Regions from separate parts of the Janthinobacterium sp. OK676 genome, predicted to be linked through region 1. Evidence: predicted binding sites of a transcription regulator. Region 1 holds the regulator's gene; each other region holds the start of a gene.

Region 1 (7,308 bases):
TGGAATTGCCAGTGCTGCTGAGTCTTAGTCGCCTTGGTAAAGCGCCAGGCCACCACTGTAATTGCCAAATTTGGTGTACTGCCCCATGAAGGTGAGGCGGATGCTGCCGATTGGACCGTTACGCTGTTTACCGATGATGATCTCGGCCGTTCCCTTGTCGGGCGAGTCGGGGTTATACACCTCGTCGCGGTAAATGAACAGGATCACGTCGGCATCCTGCTCGATAGCGCCCGATTCGCGCAAGTCGGACATGACAGGACGTTTGTTCGGGCGTTGCTCCAGCGAGCGGTTCAGCTGGGACAGCGCGATCACGGGGCATCCGAGTTCTTTCGCCAGGCCTTTCAAGCCCCGCGAAATCTCGGAAATTTCCGTGGCGCGGTTGTCGCCCGGCGTATTGGCCGACATCAGTTGCAAGTAATCGACGATGATCAGGCCCAGCTTGCCGCATTGACGCGACAAGCGGCGCGAGCGGGCGCGCAATTCGATGGAATTGAGCGCGGGCGTTTCATCGATGTACAACTGCGCGTCGTTCATCTTCTGGATCGCATTCGTCAGGCGCGGCCAGTCTTCGTCGTTCAGGCGGCCAGTACGCAAACGGTGCTGGTCGAGCTGTCCGACGGAGCCGAGCATACGCATGGCCAGCTGGGCGCCGCCCATCTCCATCGAGAACACGGCCACGGGCAAGCCGCTGTCGATGGCCACGTTTTCGCCGATGTTGACGGAAAACGCCGTCTTGCCCATCGAAGGACGGCCCGCCACGATCACCAGGTCGCCCGGCTGCAGACCGGAGGTCATGCGGTCGAGGTCGATGAAACCGGTGGGCACGCCCGTGATTTCACTCTGGTTGTCGCGGCTGTACAGCTCGTCGATGCGCTCGACCACCTGCGTCAGCAGGGGCTGGATGGCGGTCCAGCCCTGGGCGCCGCGCGCGCCTTCTTCGGCGATGGCGAAAATCTTCGATTCGGCCTCGTCAAGCATCTGCTTGACTTCCTTGCCTTGCGGGCTGAAGGCCGTGCCGGAGATATCGTCGGCGACGGTGATGAGCTTGCGCAGCACGCCGCGGTCGCGCACGATCTCGGCGTAACGCCGGATGTTCGCGGCCGATGGCGTGTTTTGCGCCATGGCGTTCAGGTAAGCGAGTCCGCCCACGTCATCGGCCTTGCCGAGCTGGGTCAGGGTTTCAAAAACAGTAATGACATCGGCTGGCTTGGAAGCGTTAACCATCTTGACGATTTGCTCGAAGATGATGCGATGGTCATAGCGATAGAAATCCTCCGCATGCATGAAGTCGGCGATGCGGTCATACGCGGCATTGTCGCGCAGCAGACCACCGATGACGGATTGTTCTGCTTCGATCGAATGCGGCGGAATACGGAGGGAATCCAGTTGCGGATCAGAGGGGGCGTTCATGGCGCGAATTATACCCGCTTCGGCGTGCTGGCAAAAATAAAGGGCTGAAATTGAGCGAAAAAAAGGCCACAAAAAAGCCGGGCGAACCCGGCTTTTCATAGTGCGGCAATGCTTGCGGGCCAGGCCCGCAGACAATTACGCGTTCGCGTCTGGAACGACAGCGATAACAACTTCCACGACCACGTCGGTGTGCAGAGCAACCGAAACGTTGTGCTCGCCAACGATCTTCAGCGGGCCGGTAGGCATGCGGATTTGTGCTTTTTCAACAGCAAAACCTTGCTTGGTCAGCGCTTCAGCGATGTCGAAGTTAGTGACGGAACCGAACAGACGGCCATCGACGCCAGCTTTTTGAGCAACTTGAACGGTCAGGCCGCTCAGTTTTTCGCCCTGGGCTTGCGATGCGGCCAGTTTGGCGGCAGCAGCTTTTTCCAGTTCGGCGCGCTTGACTTCGAATTCAGCCACAGCGGTTGCCGTAGCACGACGTGCCAGGCGTTGTGGGATCAGGAAGTTACGTGCGTAACCGTCTTTGACTTTGACGACTTCGCCGAGGTTACCGACGTTAACAACTTTTTCTAACAGAATGATTTGCATAGTTCTTCTCCAGGAATATCTGACCGATTAAGCGTGGTGCAGATCGGTGTATGGCAGCAGCGCGAGGAAGCGAGCGCGCTTGATTGCGGTGTCGACTTGGCGCTGGTAGTGCGCTTTGGTACCGGTCAGGCGCGCTGGCATGATCTTGCCGTTTTCCTGGACGAAGTCTTTCAGCGTGTCGACGTCTTTGTAGTCGACTTGCTCAACGTGAGCTGCCGTGAAGCGGCAGAACTTCTTACGTTTGAACAATGGGTTTTGCTGTTTGCGTTTTTCTTTAAGCTTGAGCTTATTTTTGTCGAACTTTTTACCGAATGCCATGTCAGGCTCCTGTATCTAAAATGCGCTAGTCGGGAATGACTGCACTAAAATCAATGATGTGAAACACCAAACTCTTGCTGTTGCGGCTTTTTCTGGCCAGGAAACCCGTGAACTGATAGATCCCGCCCAAGCTTGCCTGACTGAACCGGCCTGAGATTTCGCCAGCGGCTAGCGCGGCAACATCAAACTCGGTCAAACGGGCAATCCCTGCTTCCATCTGCTGCGAACTGTGTTGCAATACTGCATTCACAATCGGCAGCCCTGCCGGGGTGTAGCGCAATATTTCGCGCTCGGCAATGATGGCGGTTACTTGTAGCTGGTTCAGCGCACGATCCTGGTCAAAAATTAAGCGGCTGCGGCTGGAGCGGCTGCTGGTGCTTCGGTGCGGTGGCTTTTGGCCGCGTCTTCGCGTTGTACCGATTTCATCATCGGCGAAGGAGCTGTTTCAGCTTTCTTCATTTTAACGGTCAGGTGACGCAACACGGCATCATTGAATTTGAATGCTGTTTCCAACTCGACCAGGGTCTCGTTGTCGCATTCGATGTTCAGGCAGATGTAGTGTGCTTTAGGCAGCTTTTGGATCGAGTAAGCCATTTGACGGCGGCCCCAATCTTCCACGCGGTGAACCGAACCGCCGCGGGTGGTTACGCTGGCTTTGTAGCGTTCGATCATCGCGGGCACTTGCTCGCTTTGGTCCGGATGGACGATAAAGACTATTTCATAATGACGCATGCAAACTCCTTCAGGTCGGATTGATAATCGCCCACCCCGGCGTCAAGACGGGTGTGGGAAGGTCAGCCGAAGATTATAACCGCCTTTCGCAAACTATTCAATCATTGCTTGCGCCGCGCCCACCAAGCCGCCCCTTTCTTGCCCGGATAGCAGTATTTCTTTCAAAATCACGCAAAAAGGCCGAAATCCCCTTGCATAGTGCGCGATACTGTACAAAAATACAGACTGTTCATATAGACAGCATTTTAGTATGCACCCACCGCTCATGATCAAGCTGACAGCACGACAAGAACAAATCCTGAACCTGATCAAGGACGCGATTGAAAACACGGGTTTTCCTCCTACCCGTGCCGAAATCGCCAATGAACTGGGTTTCAAATCGGCCAACGCGGCCGAAGAGCATTTGCAGGCCCTGGCCCGCAAGGGCGCGATCGAGATTTCGCCCGGCACCTCGCGCGGCATCCGCCTGATCGGCGCGGCCGCCGAAGCGCCGCCATCGAAAGTGCCGGCAGCGCTGCTGATGTCGCTGCCCCTGATCGGCCGGGTGGCGGCGGGCTCGCCCATCCTGGCGCAGGAAAACCTGGAAGCGAGCTACAACGTGGACCCTGCCCTGTTCTCGGCCAAGCCCGACTTCCTGCTCAAGGTGCGCGGCTGGTCCATGCGCGACGCCGGCATCATGGATGGCGACTTGCTGGCCGTGAAAAAAGTCGACAGCGCCAAGAATGGCCAGATCGTCGTCGCCCGCATCGGCGACGAAGTCACCGTCAAGCGCTACAAGAAGACGGGCTCCGTCATCGAACTGCTGCCTGAAAACCCGGACTTCAAGGTGATTACCGTGTCGCCGGAAGATGAGTTCGCCCTGGAAGGCTTGGCGGTAGGACTCATGCGCAGCTGGCATTAAGCTTTTAGCGTAAAAAAAGGGCCGCGACAGCATGACTGTCGCGGCCCTTTTTTACATTATGCGCGGCTGCTTATGCGTCCAGCGCATTGCTGAAATCCTCGAGCAGATCGGCCTCATCTTCGATGCCCACCGACACGCGGATCAGGGATTCGGCGATACCCATGCTGGCGCGACGCTCGGCCCCCATCTCGTAGAAAATCGTGTGGGCGACGGGAATGACGAGGGTGCGCGTGTCGCCGAGGTTGCTCGCTGGAATGGCCAAGTTCAAACGGTTGAGGAAATCGAAGCAGTCGATGCCGTCTTTCAGCTCAAAGCTGAACAGCGAGCCATAGCTGCGGAACAAGTCCGTCGCCAGCGCGTGCTGCGGGTGCGACGCCAGGCCCGGGTAATGCACGGCCGCCACTCTCGGGTCGGCGGCCAGCATGGTGGCCAGCGCCAGGGCGTTCGAGCAAGTGCGGTCCATGCGCAAGGCCATGGTTTCCGCGCCGACGGCGATATGGTGCGCCGCCTCCGGCCCCAGCGAGGCGCCGAAGTCGCGCAAGGCCTTGGCACGGATTTGCGCGATGCCCCATTGCGCGGGCGCCGCCTTTTTGTAATTCTCAAAGATATTCGGATATTGCGTCCAGTCGAACACGCCCGTGTCCGTCAAGCTGCCGCCCAGGGCATTGCCGTGGCCGCCGATCGATTTCGTCAAGGCATTGACCACCAGGCCCGCGCCCACGGCTTTCGGGCGGAACAGATATGGCGTCGTCATCGTGTTGTCGACGATGTACAAGATGCCTTTTTCGCGGCACAGGTCGCCGATTTTCTTCAGGTCGGCGATCTGCGTGCGCGGATTGGCGATGGTTTCCACGAACACGATGCGCGTGGCCGGCGTGATGGCGGCCGCCACGTTGGCCACGTCCGTGGCGTCGACGAAGGACACGCCGATACCCTGCCCCGTCACCGTTTGCCACAGGCTGTTGGTGTTGCCAAACAAGAAGGCCGACGACACGACATGGTCGCCCGCGCGCAGCAACGATTGCACCACGGCGCCGATGGCACCCATGCCGGTGGAGAAGCACAGGGTCGCCACGCCGTCTTCCATCTGGTTGACCTTGTCTTCCAGCGCGGAAACGGTCGGGTTACCCTGGCGGCCGTAGCGGAAGCCCGCTTCCTTGCCTTGGAACACGGACGCCAGCTGGCGCGCATCGGCGTAGCCAAAGGCAACGGAGGTATGCACGGGCTTGTGCAAGGAGCCGTGCTCGATGCCCTTGCGGCGGTCGTTATGCAGGATGGTGGTGGTGAAGCCGTAGTTTTTTTTGGTGGTCATGGTGGAAGTTCCAAAATACTCGTCTTGCCGCTTAACCCAAGGCAAGTGCTGGGGTCAGACCTGAAGGTCCGCCCCCAAAAAAAGCCCGGCATCGGCCGGGCAGGTACTTATGCTTCCGTTGTCGCCAGGTTCAGGTTCAGTTGGGAACGTGGCGTATCTTCGGGCGCTGCCGCCTTCGGATGGTGGCGCGCATATTCCAGGCGGTCCAGGTATTCCTGCGACACGTCGCCCGTCACGTAGACGCCATCGAAGCACGAAGCCTCGAAGTTCGTCAGGGCCGGGTTGACGTCGGCGATGGCCTGCTTCAGCGCGCCGATATCCTGGTAGACCAGGTAATCGGCCGTGATTTCGCGGCACACCTCTTCCGTCGTGCGGCCGTAGGCGATCAGCTCGTCGCGCGTCGGCATGTCGATGCCGTACACGTTCGGGTAGATCACCGGTGGCGCGGCCGAAGCGAAGATGACCTTCGTCGCACCGGCTTCACGCGCCATCTGCACGATTTCACGGCTGGTGGTGCCGCGCACGATGGAATCGTCGACCAGCAGCACGACTTTGTCCTTGAACTCGGACGGGATCGCGTTGAGCTTCTGGCGCACGGATTTCTTGCGCGCCGCCTGACCCGGCATGATGAAGGTGCGGCCGATGTAGCGGTTCTTGATGAAGCCTTCGCGGTACTCGATGTTCAGCGCCATGGCCAGCTGGATGGCGGCCGGACGCGAGGAATCGGGAATCGGCATGACCACGTCGATATGCACGCCTGGCAATTCGGCGCGGATCTTCTCGGCCAGGTATTCGCCCATTTTCAGGCGCGTGGCGTACACGGAAGCGCCGTCGATGACGGAGTCGGGACGGGCCAGGTAGACGAATTCGAACACGCACGGGTTCAGGCTGGCGTTGTCGGCGCACTGGGCGCTGTGCAATTGCTTGTCGGCGTCGATGAACACGGCTTCGCCGGGACCGATGTCGCGCACGAAGCGGAAACCCATGCCTTCCAGGGCCACGGATTCGGAAGCGATCAGGTATTCGGGACCTTGCTCCGTTTCATTGATGCCCAGGCACAGCGGACGGATGCCGTGCGGATCGCGGAAGGCCAGCAAGCCCACGCCGGCGATTTGCGCGACGGCGGCATAGCCACCCTTGACGCGGCGGTTCAGCACGGTAACGGCCTTGAAGATGGCTTCCGGGTCCAGGTTCAGGCCCGTCGTCGCTTCCTGGATTTCATGCGCGAGCACATTGAGCAGCACTTCCGAATCGGAATCGGTATTGATGTGGCGGCGGTCGTTCTTGAACATTTCCTGTTTCAACTGTTCCCAGTTGGTCAGGTTGCCATTGTGCGCCAGGGTGATGCCGAACGGCGCATTCACATAGAACGGTTGTGCTTCCTCTTCGCTCGACGATCCGGCCGTCGGATAACGGCAGTGGCCGATACCCGAGTTGCCTTGCAGCGAACGCATGTTACGCGTGCGGAAGACGTCACGCACGAGGCCGTTGGCTTTGTGCATGGAAAACATACTGCTGTGATTGGTCGCAATCCCTGCCGCGTCCTGACCGCGATGTTGCAGGAGCAACAATGCATCATAGAGCAATTGATTGACAGGTTGATGGGAAACGACGCCGACGATGCCACACATGGTGTGCTCCTAAACTGTGCTACTGATTTTAAAAAAATTCAAAATTTCACATGCTGCGCGTAAGCGGCAGGCAGATAAGGCTTGATGGCGCGCGCGCCCTGCTCCGCGAGCGGGCTGAGCTGCGCGTTTTTCCAGAATGGCTGCTGCGGTATGGACGTCATGCCACACAAGATGACGGCGGTCAGCACGATCACAAGGCCCCGCGCCACGCCGAACAGGGTGCCCAGGGTGCGGTCGGCCAGGCTCAGGCCCGTTACCTTGACGAGCGCGTCGACCGTCATGGACAGCAATCCCATCAAAATGCGAACGCCGATGAACAGCACGACGAAAGCCAGCAGCAAACGGATGGCTTCGCCCGGCACGGCTTCCGGCAGGAATTTCGCCAGGGTGGCGCCATACGCGTTGGCAATGAC
Region 2 (7,308 bases), 240 kb from region 1:
GATTACGCCGGCCTGCACATCGGCGTGAACGCGGGTTTTTTGCTGGGCGATGCGAAGCAGACGGCAGCCGTGCAAGCGGCCAACATCGTGCTCGATATGGCCAAGGGCACGCGCACGAATCTGCTCAAACTGATGCGCGGGCGTATCGATTGCTACGTCAGCGACCGCCTGTCGGCGCAGTGGGAACTGCAGCGCATCCGGCGCGAGGGGCCGGCGGGCACGCCGATGCAGGCGATACAGGAAACGGCGCAACTGGCCAGCCAGCAGGGCCACCTGGGTTTTACGGCGCGCCGGCCTGCCGCCTACCCTTACCGCGATGATTTTATCGAACAATTCAATGCCGCCATCGAGCGCATGCAAAACAATGGCGCGATCCGCCGCATCGTCGATCACGCGCTGCAACCCTGATTCAACATGATGGAGAAAAACATGAAAAGACTGCTGTTCCTGTGTGTGCTCGTGCTGGCCGGCTGCGTGGGCCGGCCCGACAATATTGTGCCGGTCAGCAATTTCGACACGACCCGCTATCTGGGGAAATGGTACGAGATCGCGCGCCTAGACCACTCGTTCGAACGGGGCCTGAGCCATGTGACGGCCGACTACAGCCTGCGCCAGGATGGCGGCCTGAAAGTGCTCAACCGCGGCTACAAGGATGCGGATGCCGTCTGGAAGGAGGCGGAAGGCAAGGCGTATTTTGTGGACAAGAAAGACGTGGCTTACCTGAAAGTGTCGTTTTTTGGTCCTTTCTATGGTTCCTACATCGTCTTCGACCTCGACCAGCAAAATTACAGCTATTCCATGATCAGCGGTCCCGACAAGTCTTACTTGTGGTTGCTGTCGCGCACGCCGACCATGGACCCTGCCGTGCAGCAGCGCCTGATCGACAAGGCCCGCGGCCTGGGTTTCGATACGTCGAAATTGATCTATGTGAAGCAAAACTGACCTTGCCTGCCCGCCGCCCGTTCGTGGCGGCATAGCGCCTTCTGGCTGTTGCTTTTCCGCATGTTATTTCTTGCAATGCCCCTCTGATTCACTCACAATCTGCTACAAAGTAGTGCGCTGCGGCGCGCTGCCATTCCGGTGGCGAAGGGTCTTTCGCGCCACCACTCGTGATTGCCGCACGGCAGATGCCTGCTATATTGATACCTGGCAGTAGGTCGGTTTCGTGGCGTCTGTGCATCGTTTTTTTTCAGATAGGAATCACGCAATGAAGAACCTCAAAATCGGCGTACGTCTTGGTGGCGGTTTTGCCGCCGTCCTCCTTCTGTTGACGACCTTGACCGTGGTGGGCATCGTGCAGATGCAAAGCGCCAGCAAGGAGACCGATGCGCTCGTCAACGTCAAGGTGCGCAACGAGCGCCTGATCGGCGAATGGACCAAGGTCATCGAGGTGAACGCGGCGCGCACGGCGGCCGCCTGGAAAGTCAGCGATCCCGAACACCAGAAACAGTTTGAAAAGGAAATGGCGGTCTCGTCCGCACGCGCCACGGAAATCCAGAACGATATCGGCAAGAGCGAGTTGAGCGCCGAAGAGCAGGCGCTATACCAGGAGGTGCTGAGCACGCGCAAGGCCTACACGGAAGTGCGCAAGAACGTGTTCAAGGCCAAGAATGCGGGCGACCTGGAACTGGGCAAGCGCCTGTACGAAGGCGACATGGCCGTCAAGCGCGACATCTACCTGGCGTCGCTGAAGAAGCTGGAAGTGCTGGAAGCCAAATTGCTCGATGAAACGGCCGCGCAAATCCGTTCGCGCTACGAAAACGGCCGTACGCTGCTGATCTCGCTTGGCGTGGTCGCCATCTTGCTGGGCATTGCTTGCGCGTACTGGATCACGCGCTCGATCACGCGCCCCATCACGCGGGCCGTCGAAGTGGCGGAAGCCGTGTCCGCCGGTGACCTGACCAGCCATATCGTGGTGGAAAGCCGCGATGAAACGGGGCAATTGATGCACGCGCTGAAAAACATGAACGACAAGCTGGTGAGCATCGTCGGCCAGGTGCGTTCCGGCACGGAATCGATCAGCACGGCGTCGAGTGAAATTGCCGCCGGCAACCTGGACTTGTCGTCACGCACGGAAGAGCAGGCCAGCTCGCTGGAAGAGACGGCGTCTTCCATGGAAGAGCTGACCTCCACCGTGAAACTCAATGCCGACAATGCGCGCAGCGCCAACCAGCTGGCCATCGACGCCTCGCAGATCGCCAGCAAGGGCGGGGTGGTGGTATCGGAAGTGGTCAGCACCATGGGCTCGATCAACGATTCCTCGCGCAAGATCGTCGACATCATCAGCGTCATCGACGCCATCGCCTTCCAGACGAATATCCTGGCACTGAACGCGGCCGTGGAAGCGGCCAGGGCCGGCGAGCAGGGCCGTGGTTTTGCCGTCGTGGCCAGTGAAGTGCGCAACCTGGCGCAGCGCTCGAGCGCGGCTGCCAAGGAAATCAAGGGCTTGATCGACGATTCCGTGCAAAAGGTCGAGGCCGGTTCACAACTGGTGGACAAGGCGGGCCGCACCATGGACGAAATCGTGCAAAGCATCAGCCATGTGACGCAGATCATGAACCAGATCACGGACGCCAGCGATGAACAGCGCGCCGGCATCGAACAAGTCAACCAGGCCATCGGCCAGATGGACCAGGTGACGCAGCAAAACGCGGCCCTGGTGGAAGAAGCGGCCGCGGCGGCCGAATCCATGCAGGAACAGGCTGCCAAGCTGGCCGACGTCGTGGGCCTGTTCAAGCTCGATGCAGCGCAGCACTATGTGTCGGCCAGTGCCAGTCCGTCCGTGGCGGCGTCTGCTCAAGTAAAAGCTGCCACCCGACCCGTCATGCGGCCTGCCAAGTACCGCGCGCCGGCACCGGCCGTGGCGGCACCCGCGCCGGGCAAGTCGGCGCAAGCGGACGCCGTGCGTGCACGCGCGCCGAAGGCACCGGTGGCGTCGGGCGCCGACGAGTGGGAAGAGTTTTAAGCGCAAACTCCCCCTGGCATGGCGCGGGCGCTACAATCGCGGCTTGAAGACAGCCGCGAACGCGCTCCGCCATGACCACCCGCCGTATCCCCAGCCAACCCTCCAGTAATACTTCCAGCCATACCTTCAGCCAACCCGCTGCATCGTCCTCCCCGGCTGAACCCGCAAAACGCGCGCGCTGCCCGGCCTGCCTGCGCGCTGAAAGCAGCTGCATCTGCCGCTGGATCACCCCCGTTTCCCACGCGGTGGAAGTACTGATCCTGCAGCATCCGCTGGAAGTCCACAATGCCAAGGGCAGCGCCCGCTTGCTGCACCTGAGCCTGCCCAACAGCCACATGCTGACGGGCGAGCAGTTTGCTCCCGAAACGCTCGACGAATTGCTGGCCGGCAAGCACAACGTGTTGCTATACCCGGATACGCCAGGCGACCGTTCGCTGGGCATCGCGCCGCCGCCAGCGCTCGACCCCGCCATCTTGTCTGATCCGGCCCCATTTTCGGCCCGCCTGCGGCTGGTGGTGCTGGACGCCACCTGGCGCAAGAGCCGCAAGATGCTGTATCTGAATCCCCTGTTGCAGCAGCTGCCGCGGCTGCCTTTGCGCGATACGCCCGCTTCCCATTACCTGATCCGCAAGGCGCACGCGCCAGACCAGTTATCGACCCTGGAAGCAACGTGTTACGCCCTCATGCAGTTGGAGCAGGACGCGGCCCGCTTCGTTCCCCTGATCACGGCATTTGACGGTTTTGTGGCGCAGCAGTTGAGTTATGTCATGGCGCAGGGCGAAAAAGCTTGAAATAGCACCATGGCAGCCCTTGATATTGGCCGGACAGCGGCATAGTATACTGTACGTATATACAGTTGATGGGGCCGTTCATGAAAGCAATCATTCCAGAGCACGATGACAGCTTTGCCGGGCAAGCCATGCTGCCGCCGCAATCGCTGAAAGCCAAAAAGGGGCGCGGTGCCGTATCGAACCTGCAAGGGCGCTACGAGGTGCATGCGCGCGCCGGCTTCGATGATGGCTGGAGCGTGGGCGGCCTGGATGGGGCGGCTGGGGAAGAGGCGGCGCCGGCCTGGAAGACGCAGGTCAGCGACGAGCAGGCGCGCACCATCCTCACGCGCAACGCTTCGCCCGATTTGCCCTTCAATGTGTCGCTCAATCCCTATCGCGGCTGCGAGCATGGCTGCATCTATTGCTTTGCCCGTCCCACGCACAGCTATCTGGGCCTGTCGCCGGGCCTGGACTTCGAAAGCCGCATCTACGCCAAGGTGAACGCGCCCGAGCTGTTGCGGCGCGAACTGGCCAGGCCGTCGTACGTGCCAGAACCGATCGCCCTGGGCGTCAATACCGATGCGTATCAGCCGTGCGAACGCGAGCGGCAGCTGACGCGGCGCGTGCTGGAAGTGCTGCAGGAGTGCGACCACCCCGTGGCGCTGATCACGAAATCGTCGCTGATCGAGCGCGATATCGACATTCTGGCGCCGATGGCGGCCAGGCATCTGGCGGCAGTGGCCGTCACTGTCACCACGCTCGACCCGGCCATCGCCCGCACCCTGGAACCGCGCGCGGCCGCCCCGGCACGGCGCCTGCGCACCATCCGCACCCTGACCGAGGCGGGCATCCCCGTGGGCGTGAGCATCGCGCCCATCATTCCCTTTGTGACGGAACCGGAAATCGAGCAATTGCTCGAAGCCGTGCGCGACGCGGGCGCCATCCACGCTCATTACGTGGTGCTGCGCCTGCCGTGGGAAGTGAGTCCCTTGTTCCAGCAATGGCTGGAAGCGCACTTCCCGGAACGGGCGCAGCGCGTGATGAACCGGGTACGCGAAATGCGGGGCGGCAAGGATTACGACAGCGCGTTCGGTGCGCGCATGCGGGGCGAAGGCGTGTGGGCGGACCTCATACGCCAGCGCTTTGAAAAAGCCGTGCACCGGCTGGGGCTGCACGGCAAGGGCGGCCGCTTCAAGCAGCTCGATTGCACGCAGTTCCGCCGGCCGCTGGTGGTGCCGCCGTTGGGCGCGAAAGTGAAAAATGGCAATGCGGGGCAGCTGGACCTGTTTTAAGAAGTTACGCGGCGTTATCGTGGGTCTTTGCCTGGATGTGCGCCAGATGCTGCTCGATGGCGAAGACGTGCGGGTCGCTCTTGCCCAGTTCGCGCAGGGCGCTGGCCAGGTGCAGCAGGTATTCGCTGTTCGGGCCGCTGGGGCCGTTTGATCGGGCGATCTGGCGCGCGATGTCCAGTTCCGGGGCGGCGCCCAGGAAAGCGGCGTTTTCCTCGTTGGCGATGTACACGAGGCCTTCGACCTTGCCGCCGTCCTCGAAGGTGATGTCGGTGGCCAGGCGCAAATAGCCGTTCTTTTCGCGATGGTCGAGGTGGGCGAAGACTTCGGGCGTGATCAGGTAGGCCATGCCGTCGCACACGGCGCCGGCCTGCGGCACGATGGTCGCGACCCGGCCCGGCGCCATCGGCGTGCCGCGGTGGTCGTGCGAGCCTTGCCAGAAGCGCCGCGTCCAGCCGGCGATGCTGGCGGGGCGGCGTTCGATATACGGAAAGTCCGCCTTGTAGATCAGCGAGCCATAGCCGAACAGCCAAACCTGTGCATGGCCGTCGAATTTGTTCATGCGCTGGTTGATGGCGATGGTGGCGGCGTCGATGGCGGACAGGTCGTTCTGGTCAGGCTGGGTCATGGCGTAAGCGGTGAAGGGGCGATGGTGGATTATAAAACGGCGCCGGCTGGGCCGCCCGCTCCCACGTTCCACTCGTGCGTCTCGACGAACTGGAACAGGAAGGCCATGAAGCTTTCGGCAGCCGGCGACAGCGACCGCCCCGTCTTCGTGTACACGAAAAAGCGCCGCGTCAGTTCCGGTTCGTGCAGGGCGCGCATCTGCAATTGATATAGTTTGACCATCGGTTCCGCGTACGGCAGGCAGACCGTGATGCCCAGGTTGGCGCTGACCATGGCCAGCGCCGTCGTCATGAACGTCACTTCATTGTAGGGGTTGAGCGACAGCTCGCGGAAGCTGCCGTGCATGTCGCGCAGCAGGCGTTCCGTGAACTGGCCCTGCAGTGAAATGAAGGGGTAGTCGCCCACGTCGGCCCATGTGACTCTTTCCTTTTGCCGCAGCGGGTGCTGCTCGGGGAAGACCAGCACGAAGGGCATTTCGAACAGCGCCTGCGCGGCAATTTCCGCCGTCGGGTCGCGCTCGGGACCGATGCCGAAATCGACTTCGCCGCTGAAGACGCGCGCCGAGACATTCTCCACGGGGCAGTCGACGAGGCGCAGCTGCACGTCCGGGTGCGCCTGGCGGTAGGCGGCGATCACTTCCGGCAGCAGGGTGCACGCCATCATCTGCGGCGCGGCGATGCGCACCATGCCCGTTTTCAGGGCCTTGCGCTGGGCGATGCCGGCCATGGCGCCGTCGAGGTCCTCGATCATCTTTTCAAACAGCGGATACAGTTCGCGGCCGATTTCCGACAGTTGCGTCTTGCGCGTGCTGCGCTCGACCACGCGTACGCCCAGCACGCTTTCCAGTTCCTTGATCAAGCCGCTCAAGGCCGATTGCGTCACATGCAGGTATTCGGCGGCCAGGGTGAAACTGCCGGTCTTGGCCAGCGCCACGAAGGCGCGCATTTGCCGCAGGCTGGGACTCATAAGATAATCCGATAAATCAATGGTTAAAAATTGTTTGTATGATAGCTGTAACTCGATTCTAATGGTGAAAAGCTGAAAAACAGGCCAGCCATCGCGCCCACGGCGCCATCCATTGGAGACAGACCATGAAGATCAAGCAAATTCACCACGTCGCCTATCGCTGCATCGACGCGAAGAAAACCGTCGAGTGGTACGTCAAGCATTTGAACATGAATTTCGTCCTCGCCATCGCCGAAGACCTGGTGCCGTCGACCAAGGCGCCGGACCCGTACATGCACGTCTTCCTCGACGCGGGCCAGGGCAATGTGCTGGCCTTTTTCGAGCTGCCGACGCAGCCGCCGATGGACCGCGACCGCAATACCCCGGCCTGGGTGCAGCACCTGGCGCTGGAAGTGGGCAGCATGGAAGAACTGCTGGCCGCCAAGGAGCGCCTGGTGGCCGGCGGCATCGAGGTGCTGGGTCCCGTCAACCACGCCATCTTCCAGTCGATCTATTTCTTCGATCCGAACGGCCACCGCCTCGAACTGGCGGCCAACGTGGGCACGCCCGAGATGATGGCCAAACTGGACGCCGTCAAATGGGAAATGCTGGAAGAATGGTCGCAGACGCGCCGCGCGCCCAAACACGCCGCCTGGATGCATGCGCCGGCCGACGCCTGAGCGCCCGGCCCCCCACTCTCTGAAACACACAC
Region 3 (7,308 bases), 130 kb from region 1:
TGCGCCCATGAAAATAGATGACCTGGCCTCGAAACACGATCAAGCAAAGATTTTCAACCTCGAATACGAGTTTCGCATCCACCGGCTGAAACTCGATTACATCACGCTGGCCGACGTCCGGCCGGCCGGCAGCGACCTGGGGCAACTGGCCGCGGAGCACCAGGCGGGCATCGCGGCCCTGCGCAGCTTCGTCGCCCAGAATTTCAACCATTTAAACGCGGCAAGCTGCTCTTCGCTCAGCTGCATCCCCACGCGCGCGCTCGGCGATGACGAGCGCTACCTGCACCGCATCTGGATGGGCGGACCCTTGCCGGCCATCGCAGCGGAAGCGATCGGGCAGTGGGGCGCGGCGCTGGAAGAAGTGCGGCGCAACGGCGGCGCGCCGTACGTCTCCATCCTGTGGGTGTGGGATGCGCAGCAGCTACGCAATGACGAGCGCTTCAGTCCCACGGGCGGCGCCGGGCGCTACACCATAGGTCGCTACGCCATCGGCGGCACGACCCTGCACATCAACTCGCTGCGCGCGCTGGCGCTCGATTTCGCGCCGGCCCGCTTCGACATCCTCGACACGCTGCATACGCAGCGCTACTTCGCCACCTTGTCCGATTATTTCCGCATCCTCATCATGTGCGAATACGGCGGCCTGTATATGGATGTCGATACGATTCCGCATAATCCGGCGACGATTTTCCTGATGAAGCCGGAAGTGCCCGACTATTTCCAGCGCGGGGAAGGCGAGGGCGAGGAGCGACGGCACGTCAGCTGGATGAATCTGTTTCTCGATGAAACGGGCATGCTGATCGCCAAGAAGAACGATGCGGCGCTGCGCGAGATCCAGCGCAATGTGAACCTTGCCTATGCGGGCATCGCTGCGCAGGTTCCCCGTTCCTGCCCGCAATTCGAGGGGCAGCTGTTTGGCCAGTTCTATGCGGAATGGAAGAAAAACCTGGGCGTGACCGTGCTCAGCCATGCCGAGTTCTACCAGCGCTATTGCGTGCTGTATGACGGCGCGCGCGAAGCGGTGGCGGGCGGTATCCGCGGCATGCGCTTGCTGGACGATATCATTACCGGCATGCACATTCCCCTGAGCGACGAGGAACGGCGCGCGTATGCCCGCTGCGTGGCGCGGCTCGACGAGATCGGCTGGCGGCTCGACGATCCTTTGCGCTTGCCCGACATCGTCGACGTGTTCGACATCGAGGAAGTGCCGCGCATGGCGTATGCGGCCCAGCTGCGGGCCGACATCGAGCATTTTCACTATTATTCGGTGCTGTCGGACGACCCGCAGCTCGACCGCGTGAATAGCGTCTTTTGCCGCTACCTGCTGGCCCACCGTTCGCAGCATATTGCCGCCGGCAATTTTTGGCGTCCCACCGTGGGCCGCCACGGCAGCCGCATGCCGGCCGCCGGCGATGCCGCCCCGCCAAGTGACGAGGCGCAGGCGGACCTGCTGTCGCATGCGCCGCTCACGCTGGTGCCGGGCGAACTGCTGGACGACGAGTCGAAGAACCGCATGGCGAAGCTGCTGTTTGCCACCAGCTACCTGGAATACTGCTCGTTCGGCAATAAACTCAATCTGCAATTCGTCGAATTGCAGCGGCGGCAAAACATCGATCCGTACCTGGCGCACATCCACGGCCTGCATGACGAGGACGGGCGCTTCATCGGCTTCTTCACGGCCGCGACGATGGACGAGTTCCAGGCCTGCGGCGCCGTCTCCTATTACCGCGACGACATGAAGGCGCTCGACGATGCCTATGATGCCTTCGTGCTCGCGCATGCGCGTGCCGACGATTGTTTCGTCAGCAGCCTGGCCATCGACGAGAAATACCGGGGCCAGGGTTTATTCAGGCAAATGTTCCATGAGATCCGCGACCTGGCCAGCCGCAAGGGCTGCGCGCGCGTCGCCCTGACCGTGTGGGAAAAGAGCGAAGCGCTGCAAGTGTATCTGCACAAGGGTTTTCGCAGCGTGGGCACGTTCGACTACGCCTACAGCCTGTTCTATGACCGGCTGCATTTCCTGGTGTATGAAGGCAACTGAGGCGGGAAACTGAAGGGAGCAGGGGCGGCCGGCAGCCGCCCCGTGAAGACTTACAGGGCCAGGAAGGCCAGGCCGGCCACGGCCGTCGGCAGCAGGGCGCCGGCCAGCAGGCCGACGGCGCCGATCGATTCATCCTTGAAGCCGCGGCGCAGCAGGGCCACGCCGGCCGGATTCGGCGCATTGGCGATGACGGTCAGGCCGCCACCGGCCACGGCGCCCGCCATCAGCATGTATTTCGCTTCATCCGTCATGCCGACGATCAGCGAACCGAGGTAAGTGAGGGCCGCATTGTCGGTAATGGCCGTCAAGCCCAGGGCGCCGAAGAACAGGGCCAGCGGTTTCAGGCTCGAAACGATGGGCTGCAGCCACCATTGCTGCATGCCACCCAGTACCACCAGGCCGCCGAGGAAGAAGCCGACCAGCAAGCCTTCCTTGAGGATCAGCGGGCTTTGATAGCGTTCGTACGCCTGCACGAAGCCGAGGAAGAACAGGAACAGGCCGATGAACAGCACGGGATGGTGCGCCAGTGTCACCACGCCGGCCAGTACGATCATGTGCACGAGGCTGACGGCCAGCGGCACTTTTGGCGCTTCCACCTCGCCGGCCTTCGGCTTGATGTCGGAAGTGTTGCTGTGCAGATATTTGCGCAGCAATATGCTTACGCCCGTGGCGTTGATCAGCACGGCGATGGCGGCTTTCCAGCCGAAGTGGCTGGCCATGTAGGCGCTGTCCCAGTTCCACGTGGTGGCCACCATCAGCACGGGCGGCGCCGCGTACGAGGTGAGGGTGCCGCCGATGGAAACGTTGACGAACAGCACGCCCAGCGCGCCATATTTCAGCCATTCGGGGATGCCCGGGCGGAAGATTTGCGGCGCCAGCATCAGCGCTGCCAGGGTCATGGCGGCCGGTTCCGTGATCAATGAACCCGTCAGGGGCACGAGCGCCAGTCCCAGCCAGACGAGGGCCAGTTCCGTGCGCAGCGGCATGACGCGCGCCACGCCTTTCAACAGGCGCTGCACGGCGTCGAGCACGGGGCGTGAGGCGGCCACGACCATGACGACAAAGACGAACAGCGGCTCCGTGTAATGGCGCGACTCGGCATACTCGATGGCCGCATCGCTGCCCGAGACAAAGGCCATGATGATGATCAGGATGAAGGCCCAGAAGCCGAACACGACTTCCACTTCGCCCAGCAAGTGCAGCAAGCCCGCATGGCGGGGATGGCGCCGCGACAAGGTTTCAAACGACTTGGCGGCAAAAGTGTGGATGAGCGCGAGGCCGAAGACGATGGCGCTGATGATTTGGATGGTGGTCAAATGCGTTTCCTTATGGACGGAGGAAGCCGCCCGGTGCATTGCCGAGCGGTAAGGAGAGTGCTTATGGTACAGCAATCGATACCAAAAACGGGGTTTTTCGGACATGGCGGAGCGGCCCCGGCGCCAGCGGCAGTGAGATAAACCTTGCCAAAAGCGGGCCTGGATAGTACTGTATATGCATACAGTATTTATCTATCTAGCCAATGATGCAACATTCTCAATTGATGGCCTCGCCGGAAGCCTTGCACCCGTCTTTATGGCGTGCATCGCAGCTGGGGCAGGGCGCCACGCGCTGCCTGGACACGGGTTTTGCCGCCCTGTCCGCGCAGTTGCCCGGTGGCGGCTGGCCCAGCGGCAGCCTGATCGACCTGCTGGTGCAGCAGCCGGGCAGCGGCGAATTGCGGCTGCTGGCGCCCGCGCTGGCGCAACTGCAGGGCTTGCCCATCGTGCTGCTGCAGCCGCCCCATCCGCCGCAAGCGCTGGCCCTGGCCGCGCAGGGGCTGGCGCCGTCGCAGCTGCTGTGGCTTAAAAGCGCCGGCAGCAAGGATGCCTTGTGGGCGGCGGAAAACATCTTGCGCAGCGGTACGTGCGGCGCCTTGCTGTTCTGGCAGCAGCACGTGCGCGCCGACAGCCTGCGCCGTCTGCACCTGGCCGCGCAAAGCGGCAACACCCTGTTCTGCATGCTGCGCCCCCTGCACGGCGCGCAGGATGCGTCGCCGGCGCCGCTGCGCCTGTCCGTGCGCCCGGCCGCCGGCGGTATCGACATCGGTTTCATCAAGCGCCGGGGACCGCAGCGCGACGCGCCCCTGTTCCTGCCCCTGCAACCACCTTCTTTATTGCTGCGTCATGCGACTCTGGATCGGCCTGTGCCTGCCCCGGCTCCCGCTCGAAGTATTTTGCCCGCGCTGGTCGGCTGACCACCTGAGCGTGGTGCTGGAGCAGGAGCAAGTGATGGCCGTGTCGCCGCTGGCGCTGGCGGCCGGCATCCGGCCGGGCATGCGCCGCGCGGGCGCGCTGATGCTGGCGCCGCAGGCGCGCCTGCACGAGCGCTCTCCTGAACTGGAAGCGCAAGCCCTGCAAGCGGTGGCGCTGGCGCTGCTGCAATATTCGCCGCTGGTGGCGCTGGGCGAGGAAGCGACCCTGCTGGTCGATGCGGGCGCCAGCCTGCGCCTGTTCGGCGGCGTGCGCGCCCTGTGCCGGCACATCGCGGCCAGCTTGCGCGCACTCGGCTACACGGCCCAGCTGTCGTGCGCGCCCACGGCGCGCGGCGCCTGGCTGCTGGCGCGCGCCGGTACGCGCCAGGGCCGCGTGCTGGGCATGGCCAGTCTCGTGCGCCGCCTCGACCGCTTGCCGTGCGCCTTGCTGCCGCCCGCGCGCCCCTGGCTCGACTGGTTCGAGGGCATCGGCTGCCGCACCCTGGGGCAGCTGCGCCACTTGCCCCGGCCCGGCTTGCAGCGCCGCTGCGGCGGGGCCTTGCTCGACATGCTCGACGATGCGCATGGCCACAGCACGGAACTGTTCGTGTGGCTGGAAGCGCCGCCCACGTTCCGCGCCAGCCTGGAACTGTTCGACCGCGTGGAGCACGCCGACGCGCTGCTGTTCGGCGCGCGCCGCCTGCTGCAGCAAATGACGGGCTGGCTGTGCGCGCGGCAATTTGCCGTCGAGCGCATCCAGCTGTTGCTGGCGCACGAGCGGGGCAGGGTGGCGCGCGCGCCCACCATCATCGACCTGGCGCTGGGCGAGGCCGTGTGGCGCGACGAGCATCTGGTGCGCCTGCTCAAGGAGCGCCTGGCCCAGCTGACGCTGGACGCCCCCGTGATCGGCCTGACCCTGGAAGCGCTGCAGGTGCAGCCGATGGCGCCGCCCAGCGACAGCCTGTTCCCCGAGCCGGGCGGCACGCCGCAGGAGCGCCAGCGCTTGCTGGAATTGCTGGTGGCGCGCCTGGGGAGCGACAATGTCTTGCAGGCAGCACCACGCGCCGATTACCGTCCCGAAGCGGCCAACCAGTGGCTGCCGCTGCCGACCAAGCCTGGCGCCAGGAACGCCCAGCCGGACTTGCCGCCCGGCTTGGCCGGCATGCCCCGTCCCGGCTGGCTGCTGGCCCAGCCCATCGCCCTGCTGATGCGCGAGCACCGGCCATTCTATGGCTCGCCCTTGAAAATGGTGTCCGTTGCCGAACGCATAGAGGCGGGCTGGTGGGGCCAGTCGCAAGCGCGCGATTATTTCATCGCCGAAGGCCTTGACCATGCTCATTACTGGGTCTACCGCGAGCGCATCGCCGGCAGCGGAGAAGACGCCGCGCCGCGCTGGTTTTTGCATGGTTTGTTTGGCTGAATGCGCTGTCCTGCTGAAACTGCCGTGCTTGGCTATACTGGCTTCCCGGCGCCGCATCTTAATTGAAACGAAGGATATCCATGACACAGCTTTCCGACTTCCCCATCACCCAAAAATGGCCTGCCCTGCATCCCGAACGCTTGCAGCTGTATTCGCTGCCGACGCCGAACGGCATCAAGGTTTCGATTTTGCTGGAAGAGCTGGGCCTGGCGTACGAGCCGCACCTGGTCAGCTTCGAGCAGAACGACCAGACATCGCCCGAGTTCCTGTCCCTCAATCCCAACAACAAGATTCCCGCCATCCTCGACCCGAACGGTCCCGACGGCAAGCCGCTGGCCCTGTTCGAGTCAGGCGCCATCCTGCTGTACCTGGCCGAAAAGACGGGCAAGTTCATTCCGCAGGACGCGGGCCTGCGCTATGAAACCATCCAGTGGCTGATGTTCCAGATGGGCGGTATCGGCCCCATGTTCGGCCAGGTGGGCTTCTTCCATAAATTTGCCGGCAAGGATTACGAGGACAAGCGTCCGCTGGAACGCTACATCGGCGAGGCCAAGCGCCTGCTGGGCGTGCTCGAGCAGCGCCTGCAGGGCCGCGACTGGATCATGGGTAGCCAGTACACGATTGCCGACATCGCCATCTTCCCGTGGGTGCGCTGCCTGGTGGGTTTCTATGGCGCAGGCGACCTTGTCGGTTTTGAAAATTTCCCGAACGTGCAGCGCGTGCTCGATGCGTTCCTGGCCAGGCCAGCCGTTGCCAAAGGCGTCAATATTCCGAAGAGGGATTAACGCAGGCAGTGGCCGGGCGGCGCTACAATGCGCCATCGGCCGCGCTGCGCGGCAGCTTTGATACGAGACAATGAAATCGACCAGGCAAGATTTTCCCGGCGCGCACGGCCATGTGCTGGCGGCGCGGCTCGATGCGCCCGACGGCGCCATCCGTGCCCACGCGCTGTTCGCCCACTGTTTTACTTGCGGCAAGGACGTGCTGGCCGCGCGGCGCATCGCGCAAGGCTTGACGGAGCACGGCATCGCCGTGCTGCGCTTCGACTTCACGGGGCTGGGCGCCAGCGAGGGCGAGTTCGCCGCCACGAATTTCTCGTCGAACGTGGCCGACCTGGTCGCCGCCGCCGACTTTTTGCGGGCCAGGCACGCCGCGCCGCAATTGCTGATCGGCCACAGCCTGGGCGGTGCCGCCGTGCTGGCCGCCGCGTCGCAAGTGCCGGAAGCGACGGCCGTGGTGACCCTGGCCGCACCGGGCACGCCCGCCTACGTGACGCGCATGTTTGGCGACCACCTCGAGAAAATCGCCACCGAGGGCGAAGCGCTGGTGCAGCTGGAAGGGCGGCCCTTCCGCATCCGCCAGCAATTCGTCGATGACGCGGGCAGCCACAGCTTAAAAGAGCACATCGCCGGCCTGCGCCGCGCCCTGCTGGTGATGCACGCGCCGAACGACACGACGGTGAGCCTGTCGAATGCGATGGATATCTTTACGGCGGCCAAGCACCCGAAAAGCTTCGTTTCGCTCGACGACGCCGACCATCTGTTGACGGGGCGCGATGACGCGGCCTACGTCGCCAACGTCATCGCCGCGTGGAGCGCGCGCTATATCAGCTAAGTC

The links. The regulator LexA, encoded in region 1, represses DNA repair genes until DNA is damaged. The targets are predictions, from matches to a motif close to ACTGTATNNNNATACAGT.
Region 2: BLU39_RS04130 (PA0069 family radical SAM protein) is a predicted target of LexA. The motif match lies at 3,805-3,822, and genes of this name have one in related genera.
Region 3: imuA (translesion DNA synthesis-associated protein ImuA) is a predicted target of LexA. The motif match lies at 3,526-3,543, and genes of this name have one in related genera.

Annotation. Positions count from the first base shown of each region.
Region 1 covers NZ_FNHA01000002.1:353,406-360,713, forward strand. The annotation lists gene BLU39_RS05150 (replicative DNA helicase) at 25-1,410, opposite strand; gene rplI (50S ribosomal protein L9) at 1,546-2,001, opposite strand; gene rpsR (30S ribosomal protein S18) at 2,029-2,319, opposite strand; gene priB (primosomal replication protein N) at 2,345-2,644, opposite strand; gene rpsF (30S ribosomal protein S6) at 2,665-3,051, opposite strand; gene lexA (transcriptional repressor LexA) at 3,317-3,952, shown strand; gene BLU39_RS05180 (cystathionine gamma-synthase family protein) at 4,023-5,264, opposite strand; gene purF (amidophosphoribosyltransferase) at 5,372-6,895, opposite strand; gene BLU39_RS05190 (CvpA family protein) at 6,934-7,308, opposite strand, start outside.
Region 2 covers NZ_FNHA01000002.1:112,933-120,240, reverse strand. The annotation lists gene BLU39_RS04150 (substrate-binding periplasmic protein) at 1-408, shown strand, start outside; gene BLU39_RS04145 (lipocalin family protein) at 430-942, shown strand; gene BLU39_RS04140 (methyl-accepting chemotaxis protein) at 1,208-2,965, shown strand; gene BLU39_RS04135 (tRNA-uridine aminocarboxypropyltransferase) at 3,052-3,756, shown strand; gene BLU39_RS04130 (PA0069 family radical SAM protein) at 3,885-5,027, shown strand; gene BLU39_RS04125 (gamma-glutamylcyclotransferase) at 5,032-5,619, opposite strand; gene BLU39_RS04120 (LysR family transcriptional regulator) at 5,682-6,617, opposite strand; gene BLU39_RS04115 (VOC family protein) at 6,743-7,276, shown strand.
Region 3 covers NZ_FNHA01000002.1:484,545-491,852, reverse strand. The annotation lists gene BLU39_RS05760 (GNAT family N-acetyltransferase) at 8-2,041, shown strand; gene BLU39_RS05755 (putative Na+/H+ antiporter) at 2,092-3,357, opposite strand; gene imuA (translesion DNA synthesis-associated protein ImuA) at 3,564-4,274, shown strand; gene BLU39_RS05745 (Y-family DNA polymerase) at 4,204-5,691, shown strand; gene BLU39_RS05740 (glutathione S-transferase N-terminal domain-containing protein) at 5,772-6,476, shown strand; gene BLU39_RS05735 (alpha/beta hydrolase family protein) at 6,547-7,305, shown strand.